Regions from separate parts of the Pseudalkalibacillus sp. NRS-1564 genome, predicted to be linked through region 1. Evidence: riboswitches for the same ligand, from Rfam matches in the RefSeq annotation. Region 1 holds a riboswitch; each other region holds the start of a gene.
What was found. Region 1 has a riboswitch for S-adenosylmethionine ahead of ACIFPW_RS20765 (methionine ABC transporter ATP-binding protein). Riboswitches for the same ligand answer to the same signal wherever they lie in the genome.

Region 1 (4,660 bases):
CCGTCCACAGGACCCCGCTTCAGCAGTCGACAACGCTTAATGATTATACAAATAAAGATGTCTTCATGAAGATGGAAAACCTTCAACGAACGGGTTCCTTCAAACTTCGAGGTGCCTATAACAAAGTTGCGTCGCTAACGGATATTGAGGCAGCGCGAGGGATTGTTGCTGCATCGGCTGGAAACCATGCTCAGGGAGTGGCGCTTTCTGCTAGAGAGCGTGGAATTAAAGCTAAGATTTATATGCCCGTCCATACACCGACAAGCAAAATTGATGCGACGCGATCTTATGGAGCAGAGGTTGTTCTTGAAGGAGAATCGTATAACGAAGCGTTTAGTGGAGCGGATCGTGAGCGTGTTGAGAAAGGGGCCACATTCGTTCATGCTTTCGATGATCCTGAAGTAATGGCAGGACAGGGAACGGTTGCACTCGAAATGATGCAACAATGTCCTGACTTAGATACGATTCTCGTACCTGTTGGAGGTGGAGGATTGTTAGCTGGAATGGCGATGGCGATTAAGTCGTTCTTTCCTCACGTGAAAATCATCGGAGTCCAGGCTTCTGAAGCATCTGCGACATGGAATCGATTTAAAGGTACTGGTCCTCTTGTCCTTCAATCTGTCAAATCGATTGCAGACGGTATTTCTGTGAAAGAAGCTGGAAAATTAACTTTTCCAATTATTGAAGAGCTTGTTGATGATATGCTAACCGTGTCAGAAGTAGAAATTGCTGCAGCGATTGTCTTTATGCTTGAGAGACACAAAACGCTTGTAGAAGGTGCGGGTGCTGCATCGATAGCTGCTGTCTTATGCAAGTCAAATCGTTTAGAAGGTAAGAGAATTGGTGTTGTTGTTAGTGGAGGGAATGCGGATCTTGCGAAAATATCCCTTTATAAACAACTTTCTCAACGAGCGAAAACCATCAGGCGAATAAGCTGATGGTTTTCTAATGGGATTCAAAGTATATATTTTAGATTATTCCGACTTTTTGCTCAGTAATTGACACTCATAAAGTACCATGCTAGAATTCATTTAGCACTTAACCACAGTAAAGTAATAACAACTATATATCTCTTATTCAGAGAGGTGGAGGGACTGGCCCTATGAAGCCCGGCAACCGTCAAACGACTCGTTTGAAAAGGTGCCAATTCCTGCAAAGCGATTGCTTTGAGAAATGAGAGGAAGACATCGATTTATCAAATGCCTTTCTGCTCAAAGCAGAAGGGCATTTTTTTACTTTACTATACAAAGTGATAAGCGAATTAGGCTTCTAAGTGCACAGAAATAAAGAACAAAGGCATGGGACTGAAGTCCTTTTTCAGGTAGCTGATCATGCAAATGCATAAAGGATGTGAGACATGTGATTGAGCTTAAAGGCATTAATAAGACCTTCTTTTCGAAATCCGGGAAGGTGGAAGCCGTTAAGGATGTTAACCTTGAAGTCAAAAAAGGCGAAATATTTGGTGTTATTGGCTACAGTGGTGCTGGGAAAAGTACGCTAATTCGAATGCTTAACCTTCTTGAGAGACCTACTGATGGGACAGTCACAGTAGCTGGTAATAATCTATCTTCTCTTAATGGGAAAGATCTTCGTGCAGCAAGACAGGAAATCGGTATGATTTTCCAGCATTTTAATATTCTCTGGTCAAGAACGGTACGTGATAACATCGCCTTTCCTCTTGAAATATCAGGTGTTCCGAAAGAAAAGAGAATGAAGCGTGTTGATGAATTAATTAACCTTGTTGGACTCGAAGGTAGGGAAGGAGCTTATCCTTCACAGCTAAGTGGTGGACAAAAGCAGCGAGTGGGTATTGCGAGAGCACTTGCTAACAATCCAAAGGTTTTGCTTCGTGATGAAGCTACTTCTGCTTTAGATCCTAAAACGACGGATAGCATTCTAGAACTTCTGACTGAAATTAATCAGAAACTTGGCCTAACGATTGTCCTCATCACGCATGAAATGCACGTCATACGCAAAATTTGCCATCGTGTAGCCGTTATGGAGAATGGACGAGTAGTGGAGAATGGTTCTGTCCTTGAAGTTTTCCACCATCCACAGGAAGAGATTACGAAAGACTTTGTTAATCAGCTAAGCGAGCCTGAAGAAATGAAGGAATCGATTGCACATCTGGCAACGAGTCAGGATGGAGAACTTGTTCAGTTTACCTTTGTGAAAGGAAAAACAGGTTCACCACTTGTGACAGAGTTGATTCGTGAATTTGATGTGGAAGTCAACATTATTCAAGGGAAGATTTCTCATACACAGGATGGTCCTTATGGAAAACTTTCTGTGTTCCTTAAAGGGGAACCAGCTGTGGTAGAAAAGGCCTTGAATTATGTGCAGGCCCAAGGTGTTAAAGCGGAGGTGATTACGAATGACTGAATCGTTATTTCCTAACGTCAGGTGGGAATCTATGTGGGAAGCCACTCTACAAACAGCGTACATGACGGCAATTTCGGTTCTGGCAACGTTTATTCTCGGAATCCTCCTTGGTTTATTGTTGTTTCTAACAGGTAGAGGGAACATATGGGAAAACAAATTTGTGAATAGTATTATTGCCGGAGTCGTGAACTTATTTCGCTCCATACCATTTATCATTTTGATTATCTTGCTGATCCCTCTTTCGGTTTACATTATAGGGACGATGCTAGGTGCTAATGCTGCCCTTCCAGCCCTTATTGCAGGAGCAGCGCCATTTTATGCGAGGATGGTTGAAATTGCTTTACGTGAAGTAGATAAAGGGGTCATTGAAGCTTCTCAGTCAATGGGAGCATCCAATGGTTCGATTATTTTTAAAGTGCTTCTACCAGAAGCAATGCCAGCCCTTATTTCAGGGATTACTGTGACGGCGATAGCTCTTGTAAGCTACACCGCTATGGCTGGTGTTGTAGGCGCAGGGGGTCTCGGAAACCTAGCTTATCTTGAAGGTTTCCAAAGGAATAATCCTGATGTGACACTTGTTGCAACAGTATTGATATTAGTAATTGTTGCGATTCTTCAGGTTTGTGGAGACATTGCAACACGAGTAATAGACAAAAGATAATGAGGAGAAAAGGAGAGATTATGATGAAAAAGTTTTTATCGCTAATCGTAGTTCTTGCTCTTGCAGTGCTTGCTGCGTGTGGGAATAATGGCGGAAGCAGCGAAGGTTCTGGTGACGGTGAAGATTCGAAGAAAATCGTAGTAGGTGCCTCAAACATCCCCCATGCTGAAATTCTTGAAGAAGCTAAGCCGATGTTAGAGGAAAAAGGAATAGAGCTTGAAATTAAAACATTCCAGGATTATATTCTACCTAATAAGACGCTTGCAAATGGTGAATTAGATGCAAACTATTTCCAAACAATTCCTTATATGGACTTGCAAATGGAAGAAAACGATAATTATGACTTCGTGAATGCTGGAGGCATTCATATCGAGCCAATCGGTGTTTACTCACAGGATTACAAGAGCTTAGATGAGCTTCCTGATGGTGCTCAGATCATAATGAGTAACTCTGTTTCTGACCATGGACGTATGCTCTCATTACTTGAAGCACAGGGTCTTATCACATTAAAAGAAGGCGTAAAGGCTTCAGATGCAACGGTTGAAGATATTGCTGAAAACCCTAAGAATATTGATTTCAAAACAGATGTTGAGGCTTCACTGCTTCCGCAGATTTACCAGCAAGGTGAAGGTGATGCAGTGATGATCAATACAAACTATGCGATTGATGCAGGGCTTAATCCTCAAGAAGATGCCATCGCACTTGAAGATTCAGACTCACCATATGTGAATGTGATTACAGTAAACAAAGGTGACGAAGACAATGAAGCGATCAAGGCGTTAGTAGAAGTTCTTCATTCTGATGAAATTCAGAGTTTTATTGAAGAAGAATACGATGGCGCTGTTGTACCAGTAGACGAATAAGAAAGAAAAAAAGGTTCTCCGCCAAAACGACGGAGGACCTTTTTTTAATTATTTTAATGTTGGAAAACTGGCTTCATCGCTTCTTTTAACGTTTTTGCAGAATGGTGCAATTGGTCTAGCTCGGTTTGATCAAGGTCAAGTTCAATAATTTCACGAATGCCGTTGTTATTTACAATCGCGGGTACGCCAATATACAAATCATCTAAACCATATTCGCCTTCAAGTAACGTAGAGATGGTAAGAATAGAGTTTTCATTTCGAATAATTGCTCTTGTTAACCGTACGAGGCCCATTGCGATACCGTAGTATGTTGCTCCCTTACGATTAATGATATGATAAGCCGCATCGCGAACATTGACGAAAAGCGCATCAAGATCTTCTTTAGCCTCTGGTTTATCTTTAATAAGAGACATGATTGGTCGACTACCGATTGTAGCATGACTCCAGACAGGAAGTTCAGTATCACCATGTTCCCCGAGAATATAGCCATGTACATTTCTAGAATCTACATTAAAATAGTCGCTCAGTAAATAACGGAATCGAGCCGTATCGAGAATCGTACCTGAGCCGATAACCCGTTCTTTAGGCAAGCCTGAGAACTTCCAAGTCGCATAAGTAAGCACATCTACAGGATTCGTTGCAACGATAAAAATACCATCAAATCCACTTTCCATAACGCTTGAAACGATTGTTTTAAAGATCGCAGTGTTTTTATCAATAAGGTCTAAGCGTGTTTCACCTGGTGCCTGATTTG
Region 2 (4,660 bases), on a different contig from region 1:
GAGATTCAGCACTTTGTTTAAAATAATCAGGGGCAGTGGGGTAAACCAATCGTCCCTCCTCATAGTCAGGTAAACTTGCATTTGGATAAGCAGAGAGATAACTAGTTGAAAGGGGGACCTCTTCAAAAGCTTGAATCATGTGATATGGCCCTAGTCTACAATTAACACCTGTCACATCTGCTCCAGACTTTTCTAATTGTTTAAGAGCAGATGGAAGGGAGGTCCCGTTTTGTAAAACCCCGGGTTCATGCATGGAAACTTGAGCTATTATGGGGAGGTTCGTTTGTTTTCGAGCAATCCCAAGGACTGATGAAATTTCTTCAAGATCGTAATAAGTTTCGAGTAAGATCCCGTCAACGCCCTCAAGTAGAAGACAGTATAACTGTTCTCTAAAGCTACGTTTGATTTCATCAAGAGAAGTCTTTTGAGTATTGATTCCTCGTATGCCACCGATCGTTCCAAATACATAAGTCGCTTTGTTTGCTGCTTGTCGAGCTAATTTAACAGCTTCAGTGTTCATTTCTTTTACAAGATCTTCAAGACCATATCTCGCTAATTTACTGTAGTTTGCTCCATAGGTGTTCGTTTGTATCACGTCTGAACCTGCTTCTACATATGCGCGGTGTATGTTTAATACTTGCTCTGGATGCGATAGGTTTAACTCTTCAAAACATTGATCTACCCCATATGAATAGAGAAGTGTTCCCATCGCGCCATCACCGATTAGAATATTGTTTTTTAATTTATTAAGGAAACTCATAGTTGACCACTCGCTTCGGAAGCGGAGTATTGCTTTCTAATAGCTGCAAATCCATTTTTGAAATCTTTTAATAAATCATCAGGATTTTCAAGTCCCACAGACAATCGCAATAATCCATCTGTGATGCCTCGTTTTCTTCGTTCTATAGGAGGCATAGAAGCATGTGACATTCTAGCTGGATAGGAGAGAATTGATTCTACGGCACCAAGACTTACCGCGAAAACAGGAATTTGAACATGCTTTGTGAATAGACGCACGGCATTTTCATCAGGTAACCGAAAGGACAAAACTGCACCAGGACCAGCGGCTTGATAAATATGAGTGGAGTGACCAGGGTGATAAGAAAGCCCTGGATAAAAGACTTCTTCTACCATCTTTTCTTTAGTAAGAGCATGCGCAAGACGAAACGCAGATCTAGACGATTGATCTAGCCGACAATGCAATGTTTTTAAGCCACGGAGAACTAACCAGGAATCGTGAGCGCTTAAAATCGATCCAAACGAGTTTTGCAGGAATGCAAGCTGTTCCGCTAATTCCTCACTTTTTACGGCAGCAAGACCAGCGACGACATCGCTATGTCCTGAAATGAATTTCGTAGCACTATGCAATACGATATCGGCTCCGAAGTCTAACGGACGTTGTAGAGCAGGTGTCATAAAGGTGTTATCGACAAATGTTAAACAATTATTCGCTTTAGCTAATTTAACAACGGCTTGAATGTCAGTTACCTTCAGCAAAGGATTAGAAGGCGTTTCGATATAGATTACTTTAGTATTGGATTGAATACCTCTCGCCACTTCATTTAAATCTGTCATGTCTACAAAAGTATGTTTAATTCCAAATCTCCCGAGAACGTCATGAATCATGCGATACGTCCCACCGTAGACGTCTTCAGATATAAGAACGTGATCGTTTTGTGAAAGGAGCATAAACGAGGTGGCGATAGCGGCCATCCCAGAAGCAAACGCAAATCCCTTAACCCCACCTTCAAGATTGGCAATTGTTTCTTCAAGCGCTTCGCGAGTGGGGTTGCCTGAACGACTGTAATCGTATTTTCCAGGTTGGTCAAAATCCATCTGATGAAATGTAGAAGCCTGTTGGATAGGGACGCTAACAGCTCCCGTAGCTTTATCAAATTTGTGATCGTTATGAAGAAGTTTTGTTTGAAATGTATAATCAGTATTTGTCAATTTGAACAACCTCCTCTTTAAAAATGGACAATGCTTGATTCAGGTCCTGTATTAAGTCATCAATGTTTTCAATCCCAACAGAAAAACGTAGCAGTCGATTGCACACCCCTTTTTCAAGTCTGATGTCTTCTGGTATCTCAGCATGAGTTTGCGTTGAAGGATATGTGATAAAGCTTTCTACCCCTCCAAGACTTTCAGCAAATGTGACAAGTGTTAATTTTCTAAGAAAGAGATCTACCCATTCTTCGGACCGCAATCTGAAAGAAAGCATCCCACCTTTATCTGGATAAAAAACGTCTGTTATTGCTTCATGATTTGTTAAAAATTCAGTTACCTTTCTGGCATTCTCTTCATGCTGCTTCATTCTGAGTGGCAAGGTTTTCATGCCTCTCATTAATAACCAGGAATCAAAAGGAGAAAGCACAGCGCCTGCACCGTTTTGGTATTGTTGGATTTCAGCGCAAATATTCTCACCTTTTGCAACCACAAGCCCTGCGAGAATATCATTATGACCGCCTAAATACTTAGTGGCACTATGCACGACGATATCCGCCCCAAGCAGTAGTGGGTTTTGTAGAAGAGGGGTGAACAAAGTATTGTCTACAATAAATAATAGGTCCCTGTTTTCTGCTATCCGTGCAATTTTTTCAAGATCTGTTAATTTCATTAATGGATTAGATGGATTTTCAACAAAAATGGCTTTTGTACGGTGAGTTAGGAGTGATGAAAGTTGTTCATTTCTTTGTGTATCAAAATATGTGAAGGAGATACCATAATGTTTTTCAGCGTGGGCAAATAATCGATAAGTCCCACCATACAAATCATCTGAGACGAGAATATGGTCGCCGCTTTTGAATATGGCAAGGATTGCTTGAATCGCAGCCATTCCGGAACTAAAAGCAAATCCCTGATCACCATGTTCGAGTTCTGATATAGCGGATTCTAAAATGGATCGTGTCGGGTTTTTGGTTCTTGAATAATCGAATCCGGTGGATTGACCGATGCCTTCATGGCTATACGATGTGGAGAAGTACACTGGAGGATTTACCGCACCGGTTTTAGTATCTGAATGATTACCTAATTGGACAAGTAGTGTTTCTAACTGTTTATTCGACATAATCAATCTCCTTTTCATTGAATAAGGGCAATAAAAAAAGCCCTCTATAAGAAGAAGACTTTGGTTGCTCTTCTTCTTATCTTCCAAGTTGAAATCAACTTGCTGGAGTTAGCACCTTACCAGAAAATATCTGGTGGTTGCTGAAGCTTCATAGGGCCAGTCCCTCTGCTTCTCTTGATAAGAATTGAAAATATATGGAATTTTATTGTGTCGCTTTTTTCATAATCTACATCACTTTAAAGTGAAAAGCAAGGGATTTGAGTAAATTATCAAAATTTTTCTTCTGTTGAATCATTTGCTCGCTCGTTCGTTACACGTTTTTTTGGTAACGGGATTTCTTTAATCGTAAGATAAAGTAGCATGATGGCCACAATCCAATAAAGTAGGAATCCTAAAGGGACTGCTGTTTTAATGAGTGCCATAATCGCAAAGAAGAGCGTTGGAATTGTTACTGAATAAACAGATAAGACCCAAAGTTGTTTATAAGAAGCTTTTCTTCCGGTAATACTTCTCAATAGTAGTCCAATTGTAGCTAGTACGGTAACTCCTATAAACTTAAGGCCGGTTTGAAACAAATAGATAACGAATATCAGTAACGGAATAAAGATAGGGAGCAGGTTGTCCAGATTATTACTTAGCTCATTAACATCTTGCTTCGTGAAAGTCATCGAACTAAAGTTACTGTAATTAAACTCCTGTCTAGCACCGCTATCTACAACGATTACACGATCTTTTAGGAATGCGATAACGGAATCATATTGATCAACATCATCAGGCTTTGTCTGGTCTGTCGCATCAAAAATAAAAGTATTTTCATCATTTTGTCGAATAAGCGGTTCAGACTGTTCACTTGTTAAAGATCCGTCCTCTAAAGTGAATTCTGGTAGATCTGACATATGTGTTTTGAGATCCTCATAAGCGTTTGTAAAGGATAGAGCCGTCATAATTCCTACTGGCACAGAAGAAAGGAACATAAGTAAAAACACGTACAATATTGGCTTGCCTAGCTTTTGAAAACGGAATCTGGCCATCATCTTAGGGGAAAATAAGCTGTAGTAAAGTTGTTTAAAAACGTTCAAATTAATAATCTCCTTTCTAAATGTGGAGCGTTTCTCCACCCAATCAGTTTATCTTATATAGAGAGAAGGGAACAGTATTCTTGGTGAAACTTTATTGAAATAAATTTGTTTTCAGCATAATATCTTTACAAATCTATATTAACTCTTTACAAAGGGGGGAGCGATGTAGATAATAGACAAGGGACTTTGTTGAGTATTGTCGAAAAAAATAAAACGTAAGTGCAAGGGGTTGAAATGATGGAACTCAACGTTCAGGAGATGATCTTTCAGTTTGTGGGAGGTCTTGGTATTTTCCTGTTTGGACTAAAGTATATGGGAGACGGCCTTCAACGATCAGCAGGTGATCGATTAAGAGACATTCTCGATCGTTTTACGACTAACCCGTTTATGGGTGTGCTCGCTGGGGTCATTGTAACTATTCTCATACAAAGTAGTTCAGGAACAACGGTTTTAACAGTCGGTCTTGTTAACGCAGGATTTATGACTCTGAAGCAAGCAATTGGCGTTGTAATGG
Region 3 (4,660 bases), on a different contig from region 1:
ATGTTCGGATACCCTCTTTCTAAAGGCATCAAAAAGCCAATGTCTATGATCATGCTACTGTTTGGTGTTTTAGCAACGTCAGCTTTTTCATACTGGTTATTCACACCTGGTTTAATGAATGATCGTCTCTCTATTAATGTAGAGCCGCTCTCACCTGTTAGTGATAACCCTTCAGAATACGGCTCATTTGATGTAACTACTTATACATATGGAAGTGGAAAGGATAAGCAACGTCCTGAATTTGGGGAGCAAGTAGATATTCAAACGATGTCAGTTAACGCTTCAAGTATGATTGGAGAATGGTCCAAAGAACGCGAGTGGTTCTGGGGCTTTAAAGACACCAATGTGCCACTTAATGGACGTGTATGGGTGCCTAAAGGAAATGGTTCTTTTCCTCTTGTCCTTATTGTCCATGGAAACCATAAGATGGAGGACTTCTCAGATGAAGGCTACAATTATTTAGGTGAGTTACTCGCTAGTCGTGGCTTTTTAACAGTATCAGTAGATGAGAACTTCTTCAATTCAACATGGTCTGGTGGCCTCGCAGGAGACATTAATGGACGCGCCTGGTTGCTGCTTAAACATATTGAAGAAATGGAGAAATTATCTTCTCAAAAAGATAATCCATTATTCAACAAAGTGAAGATGGATCAAATTGCTTTAATAGGTCATTCTCGCGGTGGTCAAGCTGCCATTTTAGCAGCAAAATTCAATGACCTTGATCGTTACCCAAATAACGGGAACATGACTTTTGATTCCCATTATAATATTGAATCTGTTATCGCACTTGCACCGACGGATTATCAAACACTTTCAGATCGAAAAATCGAAGTGGATGATGTCAATTATTTATTACTTCAAGGTTCTTATGATAGTGATTTATCGGAATTCGAAGGCGACCGACAGTATAATGGGATTGATTTAACTGGCAGTAAAGAAGCTATGAAAGCAGCCCTTTATATTGATCGCGCCAATCACGGACAATTTAACACAACGTGGGGAGAAAACGATACGTATTTCCCTTTCACGCTTTTATTAAATAAAGAGCCTCTTCTTAAAGGCACTGAACAACGACAAATAGCCCGCACATATGTTGCTGGCTTTCTTGAGGCGACGCTTCATCAAAATGAGTCCTATCAACCGATGTTTGAGGATTATCGCTATGCTCTCGAATGGCTACCTGATACAACATACATTAGTAAATATGAAGATCCTTCGTATCATATCTATAGCACCTTTGAAGAGGACGTTGATGTCACAACAGCGACATCTCCCTATATCACCATAGAGACTAATAGCTTGCTGCAATGGTATGAAGGAGAGCTTGAATTTCGACGCGATAAAGAAAGAGGTACTCATGGGGTCTTTTTGAAATGGGATCATTCCTATTCAAAGAACGGCGCATACAAATTAAATTTCAAGAAAGCCCTTCAGGATCCATTTGCTTATACAATGAACAGTTCATTAACATTCACAGCAGCAAACCTTTCAGATCCATCTGACCAGCAACCTGTTGATTTCACAATCACGGCTAGTTCAGATAACGGAGCATCCGCTAGTGTTAAGCTGAGTGACGTCATGCAGTTGCAAGGTGTTCTTCCTATTCAACACACAAAAACAAAATACTTCGAAGAAGGACGTTATGGTGAACCTACTGAACCGGTTCTCCAAACCTTTAATATTCCGATGCAGCGATTCTTAGAAGCAAACAATGCCTTTAATCCGAAGAAGATGAATGCTCTTACATTCGAATTTAATGCATCAGAGAAAGGAAAAGTCTTTATTGATCAAATAGGTGTCAATCAAGGTGATTAACTAAAAAAGGCCTTCCCTCATGACAATGAGAGAAGGCCTTTTTTCTATTATGAAATTTTGCAAGAAGACTGTCCACGCTTAGCAAGATAGCTTTGATGATACTCATCTGCACGATAGAATGAAGTGATTGGTATAATTTGCGTCACAACTGGTTTTTTGAAGCGTCCAGATCGCTCAAGTTTTTCTTTCGCAAATAATGCTATTTCTGCCTGCTCATTTGAGTGGTAAAAGATCGCTGAGCGATAGCGTGTTCCGACATCTTCTCCCCGTTTGTTTAAGGAGGTTGGATTATGATTTTCGAAGAAAACCTCTACAAGTTCTTCATAAGAAATGAGAGAAGGATCATATTCAACTTGTACGGATTCGGCATGGCCTGTTAATTCAGAATAAACATCTTCATAAGTTGGATTAATCGTCTCTCCTCCTGTAAACCCTGCTGAAGTTGAAATAACACCGTTCAATTGTTGAAATAGCGCTTCTACTCCCCAAAAGCACCCTGCTGCAAATGTTGCTTGTTCCACTATGACCACTCCGTTTCCTTTTCTCTGTATGGTTTTATTTGATCGAGCATATATGTTTTCTAATTCATTTAGTGATAACATATAAAGTTGCTTTTCACCCTTCTTATATATCCCTTGTGAGAGAAGGGTCTTAATAAGCTGTTGTTTTCTTGCTTCGTTATCCAATAGTGTATGCAATATCAGTCGCTCCCTCTACTAAAACATATTTCCAAATGAGGGTGCATAAAAAAACCCTCATCTGCTCGAACAGAAGAGGGTTTGGATAGACCGAGCCTCTTCTCATTTTTCGACTTTCGTCGCAGGAATTAGCACGGTTCCAATTGAACATAAGTTCATAGGTCCGTTGCCGAGGTATCTAAGGGCCAGTCCCTCCACCTCTCTGAATAAGAAGATCCTTTAAACAAAGGATTATTAAGTTAGTCCCAATAATAAATGGTTTTAAAACGGATGTCAATACAAAAGTACTCATAAAAATAATTATATTACAAAAGAGATAACAAAGTAGCCAGCTGCTGCTAATCCCGCCGCTAATAAAGCTGGGCCAAGCTTAAATTTCGCATATGTCATAGGATTCAACTGCAAGATCCTCGCAACTGTATTCGTATTGTCACTTAGCGGAGAAGCAAAAGCGCCAAATGTCCCACTCGCAAACACGGCTCCAATGACAACAGGTAGATCTGCTCCTGTAGAATACCCTAATGAAATACCGAGCGGCATTAAAATTCCCCATGTGCCCCATGATGAGCCAATAAAGTATGAAATAAACGCCCCAACGAGAAATAAGACTGGTGGTACAAATAAAGTAGGAATCCAATCAAGGTTTGAGGTAACAAAAGACGAGAAGCCAAGAGCTTCTGTTGAAGCTGCTAAGCCCCAAACGACAGTAAGCAAGACGATGACCGGCATCATCTCGTTACCACCTTCGATAAAATAAGTAACAAGGTCCTTTAAAGAAAAACGCTGAAATAAATAGAAAATGAACGTTAAGAGTACTGTAGTGAGAAGTGCAAAGACCATCGCGTCGAGGACATCTGCCTCAATAAACGCCTTGATTAAAGAAGTAAACCCCTTCTTATAACCACTCCAATATGTAAGAAGAAGTGTTAGGAGAATTACTCCTCCAAGAGGTATTAATAAATTCATCGGTTTCGTAGGAAGATCCTTCGCCACAGCTGGATGACAATCTTCCCATTGATCATCAAGCTTTTTTTCCACATTACCTGCGTCTGTAGCTGGCGTTTTTCGATGATGGAAAAAACTCAAATAAAAGCCAATCAATAAAATACTAATCGAAAAAAAGTTGTAAGGGATACTTTGAAGAAAGTAACGATAGCCATCTCCTTCAATGCCTTCTGCTTTTAGTGAAAGCTGCACAACAGATGACATATAGCCGACAAAAGCGGTAGCAATTGGCATTAAGACAATAACTGGAGTTGCTGTCGTTTCTATCACAAATCCAAGCTCCTGAGGAGTAATTTTCACTTTATTTAAAAGAGCTTTCATGATTGGGGCTACCGTTACAATGCGGAAACTAGGAGCACTAAATGTTCCTAGCGTTGACACCCACGTCAGAAATAACGCTCCTTTTTTTGAGTTGATTTTGGATGAGGCAACTTGAACAAATCCTTTTATCCCACCAGTATATTTCATCAATCCGATTAAGCCCGTAAACATATATAGAAAAAGGACGATTTTAACATTATTTTCATCTTTCAAACCAGTCATAATAAATTCATAGAACTGTTGTAAACCAATGATCAATCCAGGTTTGTATATAAATGATGCTGTTAGCAAACCCGCCGTTAATCCGGGGATCACTAGTTTTGTTTTCATCGCAATGATAATGACAACGATAAACGGAAAAATGGATAACCAGGCCATTAGCGTCGCCCTCCTTAAGCTCTAGTTTGCTCTCTAGAGAACGACCTATACTACGGGAACCGATAATGTTGATTCCTCATTCGTCTGAGCAAGTGGAGTTGCTCGAAGTCATTGGTGCCATATGGTTTAAATAAGACAAATTGAACATCGTTCCTTAACTTATTCATACAAAAAAGCCAGAGCTCAGTGCTCTGGCTATTTCTTTTTTAATGCGCTATTGTATTTTAATCTATTGATCGATGCAGCTCCAATTCCAAACATAGCTGTTCGTAATTCGAACTCAATTCGCTTTAATTGATCTGATAGCGCTTCTTCACTATCATCTACTGCATTTTCAAGTAATGCCCTACCAAATCCGGACACATCCGCCCCGAGAGCAATAGCTTTAGCTGCATCCACACCATTTTTTAGTCCGCCACTTGCAACCATCGGGACATCGGGAT
Region 4 (4,660 bases), on a different contig from region 1:
ACTGATTAATGCCTTCATCTCCTCCCCACATAAAGAGATTTACCTCTGTTCCATTAGAAGAGGATACGATTTCATCCCACTCCTTTGATAACACCTCTGTTTTACCAGTTTCATTGGTTTCACTATTCCCACATGCAACAATAAAAAGTAGCGTTGCGAAAATAAATGTAAACTTTCGCTTCATCTAATTTCCCCCTCATATAAACTATCCTAGCAACTGAAAGACATATTTGACGAACTTGATTGTGTTTCATAGTCAGGCATCATCTATTTTCCCATTATCAGTATACCTTTTTTATAAACATGATGCTGTAACGCTCCTTACATCTCAAACTTTATTAAAACCATTTCCTATAGCGTAAGTACGACAAGTTCATTGTCCTTTTCACGAAGAAAAGCAATAGCCACTTTGGCTATTGCTTTTCTAGCGGGTATGTTAGGCTACCCTATCATCTATTCCCTTAGCTTTTCTGCATTTTTCTACGAACAATTACGCCAGTTGCAGCCATAGTTGCAAGAATGGCTGCAACAATCCATTCGATTGGCATTTGCTGTTCAGCTGTACCACCCATACCTGTTTTAGGCATATCAGTTGGCATAGCTTCCATAGCGAATTTGTCCGGGAATTGGTTTACGAAAGCACCAGAAAGTCCCTTTGCCGGCTTATACATATGAGCATAAGCTTCACGAACCGAATCATAAGCTGCATCGTAGTCTTCCGTAGTGTAGCTATCAAACGCAGATATTAATTGATTCACATGCATTTGTAAACCTTCAGATAATGGTCCCGCTTATAATCTACCTTCAGTTGCTGTTTCAAGAAAACTTGAGAAGTCTGCACGATAGTCTTCCAGCGCTTTTAGTGCTTTTTCTTGAGCAGCTTCATCTTCAGCTCCTGTCGCTTGAACATATTCTACAAAGTTACCGATATGTCCAGACCACATTTCTTTAAATTGATTTCCTGCTTCTTCACCATATACAGAAGTTATCGCAGCAGCTAGATCATCCGTATTCTCGCTTAGTGCAGCTGCAGATGCATCAAAGTCTTCTGATCCGTCGATTCCGTTCTGCATTGTCATCATTGCAAGACCAGCATGTTCAGATAATAAATGACCTAATGTTGCACGAAGATCAGATGCTGGTGTTACGGCTTTTGTGTTCTCGAACTTGTCTGGGAACTGATCAGTAATGGCACCAGAGAATCCTTTAGCCACCATTTGCATGTGAGCAATCGCTTCACGTTCTTTCTCGTAAGCCATCTCATAATCACCTGCTACATAGCTATCAAATGAACCAATCAACTGATTAATGTGAGCTTGAAGTCCTTCAGACAATGTTTCAGCTTGAAGTCGTTCTCCTGTTGCATTTTCCAAGAAATTAGAGAAATCTTCTTTATAACCATCTAAGCTATCTAAAGCTTTTTGTTTTGCATCTTCATCTTCATTACCTGTTGCTTTCACATAGTCAACGAAGAAACCGATATGATTGCTCCAAATTTCATTAAATTCAGCTCCTGCTTCTTCACCATAAACGGATGTAATCGCAGCTGTAAGGTCTTCCGTGTTTTCACTTAAGGCACCAGCAGAAGCTTCAAAATCTGCAGAACCTTCAGCTCCTTTTCTCATTGTTTCTACTGCAAGATAAGCATGCTCACTTAGTAAATGGCCAAGATCAGCACGAAGATCAGCACCTGGTGTTTCTACTGTAGGCTTGTCCATTTGCTGGTCGTGGTCAGAGGCAAATGCTCCAGCAGTTGGTATTAAAAGTGAAAAGCTAAGCGGAACAATTAATAGTCCCTTTTTCCAATCGATCACTTTCTTTTTCATATTCTTGTTCGTATTCATTTTCAAATCCACTCCCCTTAATTTTGATTTACACTTAGCTAACGGAGGGAAGATCCATTTAGATCATTCTTTTTTAAAATTCTTCTCTTTTTTTAATTACCAGAGAATAAAAAGTCAGCAAAACCCACACATACTAAGGTTCTGCTGACTTTCAAGTTTTAACTATTTTTTTATAGATATGATGATATTTAGAATGTGATAATAAACTACCTTTTCCTCAATCAATTCTATATGTGTTAATCACGCCCGCTTTTTTAAGAAAAATTAATCAAACTCTTTTTTCTCCCATTCATCTTCCGGTAGTCCCAAATCCTCTCCAGAAAACCTTTCTTCTTTAAATGGATCGGCATGGTTATGAAATCCGTTTTGTTCCCAAAAACCAGGTTTGTCTTCATTGATAAATTCTATACCTCTGATCCATTTAATACTTTTCCAGAAGTAAAGATGCGGTACAACTAACCTGAGAGGCCATCCGTGTTTTGCCGTTAATTTCTCTCCATCGACTGAGTGGGCAAGAATAACATTATCTCTCATTAAGTCAGTGAGGTGAATATTCGTTGTATAGTTATAGTCACCATGTAGCATAACATGGTTCGTTTTCGGTACTATCCCATATGCGTTCATAAAATCCTTAATCAAAACCCCTTCAAAAGTATTATCAAACCTAGACCACCTTGTGACACAGTGAATATCACACTTTACTTTCTTCTGTGGTAAGGCAAGTATGTCGCTATAGGAAATGATCACTTCCTTATCAATTTCTCCAAATACACTTAGGTTCCATGTCGACATCTCATACACAGGTACATCACCTTCATGTAGAATAGGGAACCTTTCTGTAAGTACTTGCCCCGGTGGCAGACGATCACCATACTTTTCACTTGCATCTGGAACTTTCATTTTGCGAATACGGTCAGCTTTTTTCAAATTCTTCACAACCCGTCTCTCATTTATTGAATCGTCTAAAAAAACTCTTCCTAACTAATAAGGAAGAGTTCGCTTCAGAGCTCTTCCTTATCTCTCAGAGCATAGACTCTGCTGGATTTGGCACCTTGTCTATCAGGTTGCCGGGCATCAAAGGGCCAGTCCCTCCGCCTCTCTCAATAAGGAAATTAAAAATCTAATTTTGATTCATTCTATCGGTCTATTTAGTATTTTGCAATTATTGTTTTAAACGAGGTTTTTCTTCATTTCAACAAATTGAAATTCTCCCCCATTGGTTTGTTGCATAAACAGATGAGTGATTTGAAATCCAGCCCTTTGATACACTTTTATGGCTCGTTTATTAAATTCAGCTACTGCCATTCCAAAGGAAGTTGGACGATACAATTCAACTGCTTTTTGAAGGCCAGCCTCCAAAAAAAGAAAAGCCTTCTCCTTTTCCAACATTATCGGGACACATTCCTAGGCCAATTTCTATATGGTTGTCTTCATGCTCATGAAAACTAAAAAAACCAATAAGATGATCCCTATGGTAGACGCTCCAATAATTTTCATTGCTGGCTGCATCTTCCCGGAACTCTTTTAGATCTTCAAGATCCTCGTCCATATTATAAAATGAGTATAGCCCATCATAGTTCCACGAGATAATTCGCTCGACTTCTTCTTGACTTATTAACTTAAATTGATATACCAATACTCTCCCTCATTTCTGTGTGATTGAAAAGGAAAAGCCCCATGCTGGGAAATGCATGGGGCTCACACTTTATATTTTAAGGGGGCAGGAACCGGGGAAGTCCCTGCAAAAATAGTGTAGCAAGTTCCAAGGGCATGATGATTGATTATGAGTTGTTTTTCACATTCTTTTAATAAATGAAAAGAAGCTGGACAACTATTTATAAACCATGATCGTTTGAAGTTCTCGAAATCCAATGTCTTTATAAATGTATTTCGCGAAGTTAGAGGAATACACATTCAAACGAATTTCCTCATATCCCTGTTCTTTGAAGTTTTCAATACTCGCTTGAACGAGCTGCTTAGAATACCCTTTCCCACGAAACTTTGGAAAAACAAATACATCATAAATGAACCCATGCTTGCTTTCTGTAAAATAATCCGTGTTTTCTCCAAGTAATACCCAGCCAGCAATTTCCCCTTCGTCGCGATAAATGAGGTGGTAACCACCTCGATCAAGAATGGATGATACAATTTCAAGTGCTTTCTCTTCTTTTACGATACCGGGATTTGTCGTTCCTTCATTAACAGATTGAATGGAATTCGACAAAATAAAATCTCTTTCTTCTATCGTCGCTCGTTCGATCACATAGTTTCCCTCCATCATCAAAATCATTCATTACTCGTTTATTCTTGATGCAAGAACCTTATTCCTCCCATAAGTAAGATGCATATTCTTACCAAATTTATTTTTTTGTTAAAGCATAGACGCATGTATCAGTTAGTTTACTGCCATCAATTGAGACATGGTCGTTTCGTAAAATAGCCTCAAGTTGAAACGATTGTTTCTCGGCAATTCGCCGACTTCGCCAATTTGTCGCATTACAACGAATTTCTAGCCTTCTAGCGTTTAGCTCTGAAAAGGCGTAATCTACAATGCCTTGGACCGCTTCAGACATATAGCCTTGACCAGCGTATCTAGAATCAATCCAATAACCGATTTCAAATTTACGAACGTTCCAATCTATTCGATGTAACCCTGAGGAACCGATAAAATCACCCGTCTGTTTATGGAAGAGTAATAGTCGAAGATCCTCCCGCTTTAAAAACGCTACGTGAGATTCGCGGATATTCGCTTCAACATCTTCTTCCATTTGATCTATATGTGCGAAAGGCATCCAGGATTTAAGCTCTTCTAACGA

Region 2: linked by a shared signal. The riboswitch ahead of ACIFPW_RS11295 (methionine biosynthesis PLP-dependent protein) and the one ahead of ACIFPW_RS20765 (methionine ABC transporter ATP-binding protein) in region 1 are both predicted to bind S-adenosylmethionine.
Region 3: linked by a shared signal. The riboswitch ahead of msrA (peptide-methionine (S)-S-oxide reductase MsrA) and the one ahead of ACIFPW_RS20765 (methionine ABC transporter ATP-binding protein) in region 1 are both predicted to bind S-adenosylmethionine.
Region 4: linked by a shared signal. The riboswitch ahead of ACIFPW_RS17030 (sulfite oxidase-like oxidoreductase) and the one ahead of ACIFPW_RS20765 (methionine ABC transporter ATP-binding protein) in region 1 are both predicted to bind S-adenosylmethionine.

The regions. Positions count from the first base shown of each region.
Region 1 is NZ_JBITPM010000047.1:13,605-18,264, forward strand. Features, by position in the region: gene ilvA (threonine ammonia-lyase) at 1-938, shown strand, start outside; SAM riboswitch class I at 1,071-1,180, shown strand; gene ACIFPW_RS20765 (methionine ABC transporter ATP-binding protein) at 1,360-2,382, shown strand; gene ACIFPW_RS20770 (methionine ABC transporter permease) at 2,375-3,043, shown strand; gene ACIFPW_RS20775 (MetQ/NlpA family ABC transporter substrate-binding protein) at 3,067-3,906, shown strand; gene ACIFPW_RS20780 (L-lactate dehydrogenase) at 3,960-4,660, opposite strand, start outside.
Region 2 is NZ_JBITPM010000019.1:256,693-261,352, forward strand. Features, by position in the region: gene ACIFPW_RS11285 (bifunctional homocysteine S-methyltransferase/methylenetetrahydrofolate reductase) at 1-760, opposite strand, end outside; gene metC (cystathionine beta-lyase) at 757-1,950, opposite strand; gene ACIFPW_RS11295 (methionine biosynthesis PLP-dependent protein) at 1,937-3,067, opposite strand; SAM riboswitch class I at 3,141-3,251, opposite strand; gene ACIFPW_RS11300 (DUF1189 domain-containing protein) at 3,337-4,146, opposite strand; gene ACIFPW_RS11305 (Na/Pi cotransporter family protein) at 4,384-4,660, shown strand, end outside.
Region 3 is NZ_JBITPM010000040.1:26,883-31,542, reverse strand. Features, by position in the region: gene ACIFPW_RS18100 (hypothetical protein) at 1-1,815, shown strand, start outside; gene msrA (peptide-methionine (S)-S-oxide reductase MsrA) at 1,863-2,513, opposite strand; SAM riboswitch class I at 2,613-2,726, opposite strand; gene ACIFPW_RS18090 (Na+/H+ antiporter NhaC family protein) at 2,814-4,217, opposite strand; gene fni (type 2 isopentenyl-diphosphate Delta-isomerase) at 4,413-4,660, opposite strand, start outside.
Region 4 is NZ_JBITPM010000038.1:35,231-39,890, reverse strand. Features, by position in the region: gene ACIFPW_RS17045 (ABC transporter substrate-binding protein) at 1-184, opposite strand, end outside; gene ACIFPW_RS17040 (hypothetical protein) at 462-764, opposite strand; gene ACIFPW_RS17035 (copper amine oxidase) at 792-1,844, opposite strand; gene ACIFPW_RS17030 (sulfite oxidase-like oxidoreductase) at 2,109-2,771, opposite strand; SAM riboswitch class I at 2,856-2,954, opposite strand; gene ACIFPW_RS17025 (hypothetical protein) at 3,015-3,203, opposite strand; gene ACIFPW_RS17020 (GNAT family N-acetyltransferase) at 3,175-3,480, opposite strand; gene ACIFPW_RS17015 (GNAT family N-acetyltransferase) at 3,676-4,107, opposite strand; gene ACIFPW_RS17010 (GNAT family N-acetyltransferase) at 4,205-4,660, opposite strand, start outside.